3 regions of the Rossellomorea sp. RS05 genome follow, and region 3 is predicted to be linked to each of the others. Evidence: riboswitches for the same ligand, from Rfam matches in the RefSeq annotation. Region 3 holds a riboswitch; each other region holds the start of a gene.

Region 1 (3,277 bases), 700 kb from region 3:
GATTGTCAAATGGAAAAAGAGCGTGACCACTGCCCCCACTGATGCTCCGGAAGAAACGCCCAAAGTGTATGGATCGGCAAGGGGATTCCGCAAGAGACCTTGAAAAGAAGCTCCCGCAACAGCAAGGGAGCTTCCTACAATCAGAGCCAGCAGGACTCTTGGAAGCCTGATGGAATAAACGATATTAATGAACATCTGATCTACCTCAGGTGGTACATCACGACCAACCATTTTCGCCCCGATGATCTGGATGATATCCAAGAACGGGACGCGGATTGTACCGACCGAGATGGCGACCAAAATAGAAATGATAAGGAATGAAAATGACGTAGCGTAACTGATCCAAATTTTATTCGTTGAATAGCTCCGGATAGACCGCTTTGGCAATTTCCTCTACTCCTTCTACGATCCTCGGACCTGAACGGGTCACAAGATCGGTGTTCACATCATGCACTTCTTTATCCTTGACGGCTTGTACGTCCTTCCATGCGCTGCGGTCTAGGACTTGTTGGACGGCTTGCTCACCGTAAGTCGTAATGATGACGTCAGGATTTTTTGCGAGTACGTCTTCTTCACTCACTTTGATCCAGCCTTCTTGATCTCCCATTACATTATCGGCATTGATGGTCGCAAGCATTTCATCCACAAAGGTATTCTTCCCGGTGGAATAGATTTCAGGCTCTCCGGACACTTCCACATATACGCTTTTCTTCTCTTTTACAGAAGCGGTTTTTTCTTTAATCGAGTCGATCCCGTCTTTCATGTCTGAAACGACCTTTTCCGCCTCTTCATTCTTCCCGACAAGCTTCCCGATATTCTCGATTGTTGTATAAACTTTATCAAAGCTCGACGCATCACGTACGACATATACAGGAATACCAGAATCCCTGATTTGATCAAGACCGGCTTTTGCTGATACAGCCGTGGATTCATGGGCAAGGACCAGGTCCGGTTTCATCCCTACGATCTTCTCGACGTTGAATTCCATTCCACCGATCTTCTCGATATCTGCCGCTTCTTCCGGATAGTTATCAAAATCGGTCACTCCGACGACGCTGTCTCCGAGCCCCAATTCAAAAAGGATCTCCGTATTACTTGGGATCAGGGTGACAATCTTTTCGGGTGCTTTCTCAAGGGTGATATCATCCCCGAGTGCATCCTCTACCGTGACGGGTTTGGATGCTGATTCACTGCTTTTTTCAGAGGTTTTTTCCTCTGCTTTGTTGTCTGTCGTTCCACATGCTGTCAATAATCCAAGCGCTAGGAACAGGGCTAATACGATCTTGATTGAATGTTTCAATCGTTTCTCCTCCTTATTCGTTCCAGGCGAAAGAAAAACATCCCTGCAACAGGGATGTTAGTGTAAAATGCATCAAGCACCGTACACCCTTCTATCCGCGTAGACGGTGTGATCAGAACATGGGCAGGTCTCCTGGCTCATGAGTATGCGCTCCCTCGCCTTCCCATTTCTCAGAAACAGTGGCGTTGAAGGAGCAAACCCATTTACAGTGGCGGGACCGCGCCGGAGTTGAACCGGCTTCCCTATTATGAGGCGTCAAGCGCCTCACCCATGATCGTTATGTAAGATTATCCACTCAGAATTATACACAAGTTTACAAGGATAGTGAATCTTTTTTCACATCCAGCATGTCGAATGCCGTCTTCTAAGGGCTTTGAGAATCCATTCATGATATAATGGACCATATTGAGAGATTCATCGGCCCAGCGCTTCAACATGATAAGGAGTTTTTTTTATGTCAATTCGATATGCACTGCTCGGTTTATTGGCCAAGCAACCTCAGACGGGCTATGACCTGTTCCATACATTCAAAACACAACAAATCTACTATTGGAGCTCTACCCACTCCCAAGTTTACAAGGAACTCGGGAAGATGGAAGAAGAACATCTGACCACTCATGATATCGTCTATCAGGAAGGCAGCCCCAATAAGAAGGTATACACCATTACCCCTGATGGAGAACGCCACCTGATCGAATGGATGATCCATACCAAGAGCAAACCAGCCAAGATCAAGGATGAGTTCCTGATCAAGACTTCTGCCTTTCACGTTATTTCAAAAGAAGAAGCCATCTCTCTCCTTCATCGGATGAAGGCGCATAACGAAATGGTGGTCACCGGGACCGGGCAGTGGAAGGAACAGACGTTTCAAGGCAAAAAGCCCGGGTATGAGCAGTTTGGAGAATATTTGACTGCGGAGTATGGAATCAGGTACGCGCAAATGTATGTCGATTGGTGTGACTGGGCGATAAAGGAGATTCAATCTCTTCCTGAAAATACGAAATCTTGACAACTACTATGAATTGGAGGACGAATTGATGGGTGCACATACACATTTGGCAACATTCGCAGGAGGATGCTTCTGGTGCATGGTGAAGCCTTTTGATGAGCTTCCGGGTATACACGGAATCGTTTCCGGCTACACGGGGGGGCACGTCAAGGACCCGGCTTACAAAGAAGTGAAGGAAGGAAACAGCGGTCACTATGAAGCGGTTCAGATCACATATGATCCCGACCTCTTCCCATACGAACGGCTGCTGGAGTTATATTGGCCACAAATCGATCCAACGGATGATGGCGGTCAATTCCAGGACCGTGGTGACCAATACCGCACGGCCATCTTTTATCATGATGAAGATCAGCGGATTGCAGCAGAAGCCACAAAAAAAGAGATCGAAGAAAGCGGCCGGTTTAAAAAACCCATCGTGACGGCGATTCTCCCTGCTTCCACTTTTTATCCTGCTGAAGATTATCACCAGGACTTCTATAAAACAAATCCCGATGAATACAAGGAAGACCGAGCCAAGTCCGGAAGGGACGAATTCATCGAGGAAAACTGGAAAGAATGATCACAAAAATGCCGCGTGGGTGTAAACATCCACGCGGCATTTTATTATCCAGTGGCTCTTCCGGCTTTCGCTTGTTCCTCGAGGATCAGCTCTGCTGTCAGTTGTCCTGACAATGAAACCATCGGGACCCCTCCACCTGGATGGGTCGATCCCCCCACAAAATATACATTGGACAAGATCCGGCTTTTATTCGGAACCTTGAAGCCTCCATTTAATTTTCGATCCGTCACCGTTCCATAGATCGAACCGCCATTCGACCCGTAAAGCTTCTGAATATCATTCGGTGTAAAGGTGTATTCAAACTCGATATGCTCCCTGAGCCCTTCTACACCCATGCGCTCCAGCTTGTTCAGGATCACTTCCCTGTATGCTTCTTCATGCCGGCTCCAGTCTTCTCCTTTTTTCAATG
Region 2 (3,277 bases), on a different contig from region 3:
GGCCAGGGCAATCTGATTGGCCACATCATAACGCGGAATGTCTGTCCGGACAAATGACCAGTTCACGATTGTGATTGGACCAGTCAGCATGCCCTTTACAGGTTTTTCAGTCAGCGATTGCGCAAAGACCGTTTCATCCACTGTCATCGGTTCTTGGAAGCTGACGTCCCCGTGAATGATCGGAGGCTTTACACAACGCGATCCGTAGGACTGCACCCAGCCATTCTTCGTGAAGGCAAATCCCCCAAGCTTTTCACCGAAGTATTCCACCATATCCGTCCGTTCAAATTCTCCGTGCACCAGTACGTCCAAACCGATTTTTTCCTGGATGTCGATCCACTTCTCAATCTCTTCCTGGATGAACGTCCGGTAGTCCTGATCGCTTACGTCTCCCCTCCTCCACTTAAGCCGTTCTTTCCGCACCTCTTTAGTCTGAGGAAAGCTTCCAATCGTAGTGGTGGGGAAGAGGGGAAGACCGAGCTCTGACTCCTGAACGACCCGCCTCTCAGAGAATGGAGCACGTTGAAGGACTTCATTTCCGACCAGTTGCTCACTGTCTCTGAGTGTTCGGGATGGTTCGATATTGTCGAGACCGTCAGAGCTTTCCTTCAACTCATTTGAGATAGAAGGACGCCCTTCCTTGACCGCCTCCGTAACCGTGACGATTTCCTGCAGCTTTTCATCTGCAAAAGAAAGTGTGCGTTTGAGGTGTTCCCTCAGCCCTTCCTCTACTTTGACCGTGACGGGCACATGGAGCAGGCTCGATGACGGCTGAATGATTAACCGATCCTTTGAAACAATGCCCTCCAATTGCTTAAGCGAGGAGAGAGTCCGATCAAGATCTGCTTTCCAAATATTCCTTCCATCAATGAGTCCAGCAGCCAAGACCTTATCTTCTGGGAATCCATGGGTGTTCAGTGCCTGACGATTCCCTCCACCATCGTGTACAAAATCCAATCCGATCCCATGTACCGGCAGCCTGACCACCCTCTCATAGCGACTGACGCGATCAAAGTAGGTTTGAAGAATGACCTTGATTCCAGGTGCTGCCTTGATCAACGTGTCATAGACCTGCTCAAGCACCGTCCACTCATCCTCTGTCAGGTCGGTACAAAGCACGGGTTCATCGATCTGAACCCATTCGGCACCAGCCTCTTCAAGCTCCTTGAGAATGGAACCATACAACGGTACGAACCCATCGACCACGCTATCAAACTCTTCGAGGTCATATCCTTTGGACAGCTTAACGAACGTAACTGGTCCAAGGAGCACCGGCTTTCCAATGATGCCAAGCTGCTCCTTCGCCTCCTTGAAGTAGCGAAGCGGGGAATTATCGGCCAAAGAAGGCGTAGCTCCTTCCAGTTCGGGAACGATGTAATGGTAATTCGTGTTGAACCACTTCGTCATCGTGGATGCCACCGCATCCCCCGTCCCCCTTGCCATACCGTAATACGTTTGCAGCGAGACCTTCCCTCCCTCATGACCAAACCGCTTCGGGACCACCCCGAACATGGCGGCCGTATCCAATACATGATCATATAGGCTGAAGTCCCCGACGGGAATCAGGTCGATTCCTGCATCCGACTGCTTTTTAAGATGACGAAGGCGGATTTCATCTGTCTTCTCCACAAATTCTTCTTCCTTTAGCTTTCCTTCCCAAAATTGTTCCAGTGCTTTCTTCCACTCTCGTTTCTCACCGATCCTCGGGTAACCGAGATTTGAACTTTTCACCATATTGCTCACTCCTTCTCATTTTCTCTCCAATAAAAAAATCTCCCTTTCAGAGAAAGAGAGATTTTGCGCGCAATGAATAAACGTCGACATTCCTATGATGTCAACACGCGTTCCTCACTCCCCTCTATGACCCGTAGAGCTTAAGTGCACACAACAGGCAGGTCTCCTGACTCAGGTTCATCACGCCTTATCCCTTCCCATTCCCTTTAGAAACAGTGGATGTGATAAGTTGCTTCCCTTTACAGTGGCGGGACCGTACCGGACTTTCACCGGTTTCCCTTTTCAGCCATGCTTCCACACGGCACCTGTCGCATCTTCCTATTCAGTTCTCACCTCAACGAAAAAAGCCTCTCCACGATAGAGAGGCCCGGTAAAGGGATGTCCTCTCTTATTTTCCAAAGCATGACGCTTTGCAGGAATTAGCACCTTTTCAACAAGTGTTGAATGGTTGCCGGGTTTCACAGGGCCAGTCCCTCCACCGCTCTTCATAAGAGTATCGATCATATATTTGTCCGTTGAATAGGGTAATACTAGCATGCCAGCTTTTACTTTGTCAAAATATTTCTAACATTCGTCCGAAGGTCCTATTTGCCGTAGGGGTCACTCCAGCAAAACTCGTTGCCATAAAGAATGCCCCCTCTGGCACTTCAGAGGAGGGTCGACTTTGCATGGAACGCAGGAAGAAATTCGCGGTGGACGTCCAGCAGTTCATCCAATAATGGTTTTGCTCTTGAATCACTCGTAACCAGTGGATTGATTGCCATGGCGAGGAGGGCTTTTTCGTAGGAGCCTGACACGGCTGCTTCTGCCGCGGTCCGCTCAAAGGATTTGATCTGTTGAACAAGTCCGCTGACGGCTACAGGCAGTTCACCTATATGGATCGGTTTAGGCCCTTCTTTGGTCACGACACAGTTCAATTCCACGGCGGACTCATCAGGGATGCCCGTGATACTGCCATCATTTCTGACGTTCAGGGTCTGTACATCCCCTTTATCATTGAAGATTGAAGAAATCACATTGCAGGCGGCATCGCTGTAGTAGGCTCCTCCGCGCTCTTGAAGCTGCGGGGGCTTCACATCAAGGTCTTCGTTTTTATACAGCTCGAACAATTCATCTTCCAATCGTTGGACCACCTCGGCACGGGTTGTCCCCGTTTTGAATTCTTCCAGCTGCTTCTCGAGGATCTCACTGGTTTTGTAAAAATACCGGTGGTACGGACAAGGTATGACTCCGAGAGCCTTCAAGAAGACAGGATCCCATGGCAGTGGGGCGATATTTTTCATGCTGAGCTGCTTATCCTCATCACCCATCAGTTCCAGTACCTCATCAAGAGCGGACACCCCATCGACGGTGACATCCAGTCCGTACACCATATGATTCAAGCCGGCAAAACGGATATCGACGGAAGCGACCTCTACACCAAGGAGCCTGGCAATGGTCATCTTCGTATTGATCGGCAGGTTGCATACGCCCACGACTTTGGAATGCTTGCTGTATCGGAGCAACGCCTCCGTCACCATCCCAGCAGGGTTTGTGAAATTGA
Region 3 (3,277 bases):
CTTCCATCACTGTCGGGCTCATGTTTTGAGCGATTTCCGTGCAAAGATTGCTGCAGTAGATCATGCCCTTATGACTATTCGCATTTTGACGGTTCACACTGTCGCGATAGAACATGTACGGCGTTCCTGTTTCAAGTTGGGAGATCATGATCCGCTTGAAGATATCGATCGCCGGGATGATTTCCTTGGACAAAGCCGGTTCGTTAACACATTCCCAGTACTTTTCGCGGAATGAACCGGATCCTTTTTCCTCATCGAAGTGATCTTCAAGGGCATAGCCCATGATGGTCTTGACTTCATGGGGATCGAATAGATACCAGTTTCCACGGTTTTCAACCTGCTCCATGAAGAGGTCAGGGAGACAGACGCCGGTGAACAGGTCATGGGTACGAAGACGCTCATCCCCGTTGTTCAGCCGCGTATCAAGGAAGGAGAAAATATCTTTGTGCCACACATCCAGATAGACGGCGATGGCTCCCTGGCGCTGACCGAGCTGATCCACGGAGACAGCCGTATTGTTCAGCTGCTTCATCCACGGGATTACACCGGAGCTGACCCCCTTGAATCCTTTGATATCACTTCCGCGACTTCTTACTTTCCCCATATAGATACCGAGCCCGCCTCCGTTCTTGCTCAATGTGGACACGTCGGTATTGCTGTCGTAGATGCTGCGCAGATCGTCTTCCACCGTATCGATGAAGCAGCTCGAGAGCTGTCCGTAACTCTTGCCTGCATTGGCGAACGTAGGGGTCGCCACGGTCATATATAGGTTTGAAAGCGCCCAATACGCTTCCTCCACGAGCATGAGCCTGTGTTCTTTCGGCTCATTCATCAGTAGCGTCATGGCAATGATCATGAATCGCTCCTGCGGAAGTTCATATAGGACTCCTGCATGGTCCTTTGTGAGATAACGCTCTGACAGCGTGACAATTCCTATGTAAGTGAACAGTTCATCCCGTTCAGGACGGATGAGACCCTCGAGATGATCCACCTCCTCCTTGCTGTAGGCATTCAGTAATGTTGGAGAGTACAAATTCTTCTCTGTGAGTGTCCCGATAAGTTCATGCAGGCCTTTATATAGCTCCATGCCCCTTGCATTTGAGCTGATGGCATAAAGATTCTTCAGATAAAGCGATGCTGCCACGTACGTCCAATCAGGTTCATTGGATGAGATCCGCTCAACAGCCGACAGGATCAAGAACTGAAGAAGCTGTTTTTCTTCCACTCCCGGCTGATCTTCTGTATACAGTGATACCTTTTGAGTGTATTCCTCCCAGTTCAATGATTCGTGGCTTTCCCGAAGCCCGTTTAGTAGACGTTCCGCTCTATGGGATGCCGTTGTTCCGTTAATGGTTGATGTCATATTAGTATTCCTCCCTTTAATTAGTCGGGAGAGGATAAAAAAAGCCCATCCTATTAAGATAGGATGGGCAGTCATAAACGATAGATTCACAAGGCATACTACGCCGAAGGTAATCCTCGCCTATCCTCCCAATTCCCGAAGAAGATAACACGTACTGATCTTGGCAGGTCTCCTGACTTGTGCTTTTTGCCTACTCGAAGGCCTTCCCGTCCGATGGACAGTGGCATTCCTTCTTTCGTTTGCACTTACAGTTGCGGGGACAGTCCCGGAATTTCACCGGGTTCCCTTTTAAGTCGATATCCGACACCACAATCATAGGTTATAAACAATATATTGTTATGAAGTTTAAACAAAACACAATATGTTGCGTCTTTTATATTAAACCAACTTTCTACATTTTACAACAGAGAAGCTCAAATGAAAAGAATGAAAGCAAGATGAATTTATGCCTACAATTATTTTATTCGTTAAATTCCACAGAAGAGTGGAACAAGACAGCGTGTAATCCATCCATATCGGTCCACATGACGCCAGACTTCCCTTGAGGAAATGCTGTTATCCCTTTATGATGCAATAGAAGGTTGTTTTGACCGTATTCTTAGGTCCCCTATTATTTTGAGCCGTTGAGATGGTACCCCCATCTGCAGCGGCTCCTTTTTTACCCTGAATTCCTTACAGTTATGTTTCATTCACCTGGCCGTCACACGCTTCCCTTGTGATAAACCCGCACTTTTCAAGACTTCTCTTCTATTTCAAGGGAATTACAAGGAAATTAATCCCCCCAAATACTTTCTTTTTCTTGAGGAATCCTTTAAAATGCCATTTAGAAGCTTGAAACCCAGTTTCGAAAGGAGATCACTATGAATAAACGTTTACTCACGATCCTTTTAGCGGCTATGACCGTACTGCTGCTCGCAGCTTGCGGGGCTAATGACGATAGTGCAAAAAAATCCGATGATAGTAAAAAATCCTCCGAACAGGCAAAAAGCGAGGAAGAACAAGCGAAACAAATGAAAGAAATGCAAAAAAAGATGGACAAGCAGAAAGTCGACAACGATAAAGTCGTCGCCATCGTAAATGATGAGAAAATCAAAGGGGAAGATTACAACAACGTACTTTCTTCTTCTCAAATGCAATATCAGCAAATGGGTCAGGATCCAACCTCTAAGGATGCTGCCAAGCAGATCAAAGAACAAACGATTGACAGTCTTGTAGGACAGACCCTTCTGCTTCAACAAGCGGATAAAAAAGGGTACAAAGCTTCAGATGACGAAGTGGACAAGCAGCTCGAAGAAGTCAAAAAGCAATACGAAGATGATAAAAAGTTCAATGCGGCCATGAAAGATGCCGGATTCACCATGGATGAACTGAAAAATCAAATTGCCGAAAACATCAAATATACAAAATATGTCGATAAAGAAATCAAGACCGAAAAAGTAACAGACGATGAAGTGAAGAAAATGTACGAACAGTACGCGAGCCAAAGCGGCCAAGATTCAAAAGATGCACCAAAACTTGAAGATGTCGAGCCTCAGCTCAAATCACAGCTTGAACAGCAAAAGAAACAAGAACAGCTTGTGAAGCACGTGGAAGATCTCAAGAAAAATGCAAAAGTCGACGTGAAAATCTAATTTCAAAAAGGACATCCCGACGGATGTCCTTTTTTTATGTTTCCCACTGAACGTTGAGGGTATTGAACTACCAAGACGGAAAGGAGGAACTGACGTGGAGAAAAATAAGAACGACCAACCAGAACAGACGGGTGAAAACCGTGAGAACCTGGACCGTGAAAAGGAACAGACAGTCGACTCAATTCCTTTGGATGACTAAAAAAAAGAACTCCATGATGAAAAGAAAAAGCATAAAAGCAAAGACTCATCTTTAAGTGAAGAATAACAAAACAAGCCTGGCGTC

What was found. A riboswitch is a leader RNA that binds a small molecule or an ion and turns the genes downstream of it on or off. The one in region 3 is predicted to bind cobalamin.
Region 1: another riboswitch for cobalamin. It lies ahead of ABJ225_RS04845 (ABC transporter substrate-binding protein); the one in region 3 lies ahead of ABJ225_RS01355 (ribonucleoside-diphosphate reductase subunit alpha).
Region 2: another riboswitch for cobalamin. It lies ahead of metE (5-methyltetrahydropteroyltriglutamate--homocysteine S-methyltransferase); the one in region 3 lies ahead of ABJ225_RS01355 (ribonucleoside-diphosphate reductase subunit alpha).

Annotation. Positions count from the first base shown of each region.
Region 1 is NZ_JBDKWY010000001.1:941,419-944,695, forward strand. It holds gene ABJ225_RS04840 (FecCD family ABC transporter permease) at 1-387, opposite strand, end outside; gene ABJ225_RS04845 (ABC transporter substrate-binding protein) at 350-1,300, opposite strand; cobalamin riboswitch at 1,406-1,587, opposite strand; gene ABJ225_RS04850 (PadR family transcriptional regulator) at 1,755-2,309, shown strand; gene msrA (peptide-methionine (S)-S-oxide reductase MsrA) at 2,338-2,868, shown strand; gene ABJ225_RS04860 (phytoene desaturase family protein) at 2,913-3,277, opposite strand, start outside.
Region 2 is NZ_JBDKWY010000002.1:333,343-336,619, reverse strand. It holds gene metE (5-methyltetrahydropteroyltriglutamate--homocysteine S-methyltransferase) at 1-1,734, opposite strand, end outside; cobalamin riboswitch at 1,874-2,058, opposite strand; SAM riboswitch class I at 2,120-2,228, opposite strand; gene ABJ225_RS09440 (6-phospho-beta-glucosidase) at 2,382-3,277, opposite strand, start outside.
Region 3 is NZ_JBDKWY010000001.1:242,888-246,164, reverse strand. It holds gene ABJ225_RS01355 (ribonucleoside-diphosphate reductase subunit alpha) at 1-1,363, opposite strand, end outside; cobalamin riboswitch at 1,509-1,689, opposite strand; gene ABJ225_RS01350 (SurA N-terminal domain-containing protein) at 2,224-2,994, shown strand.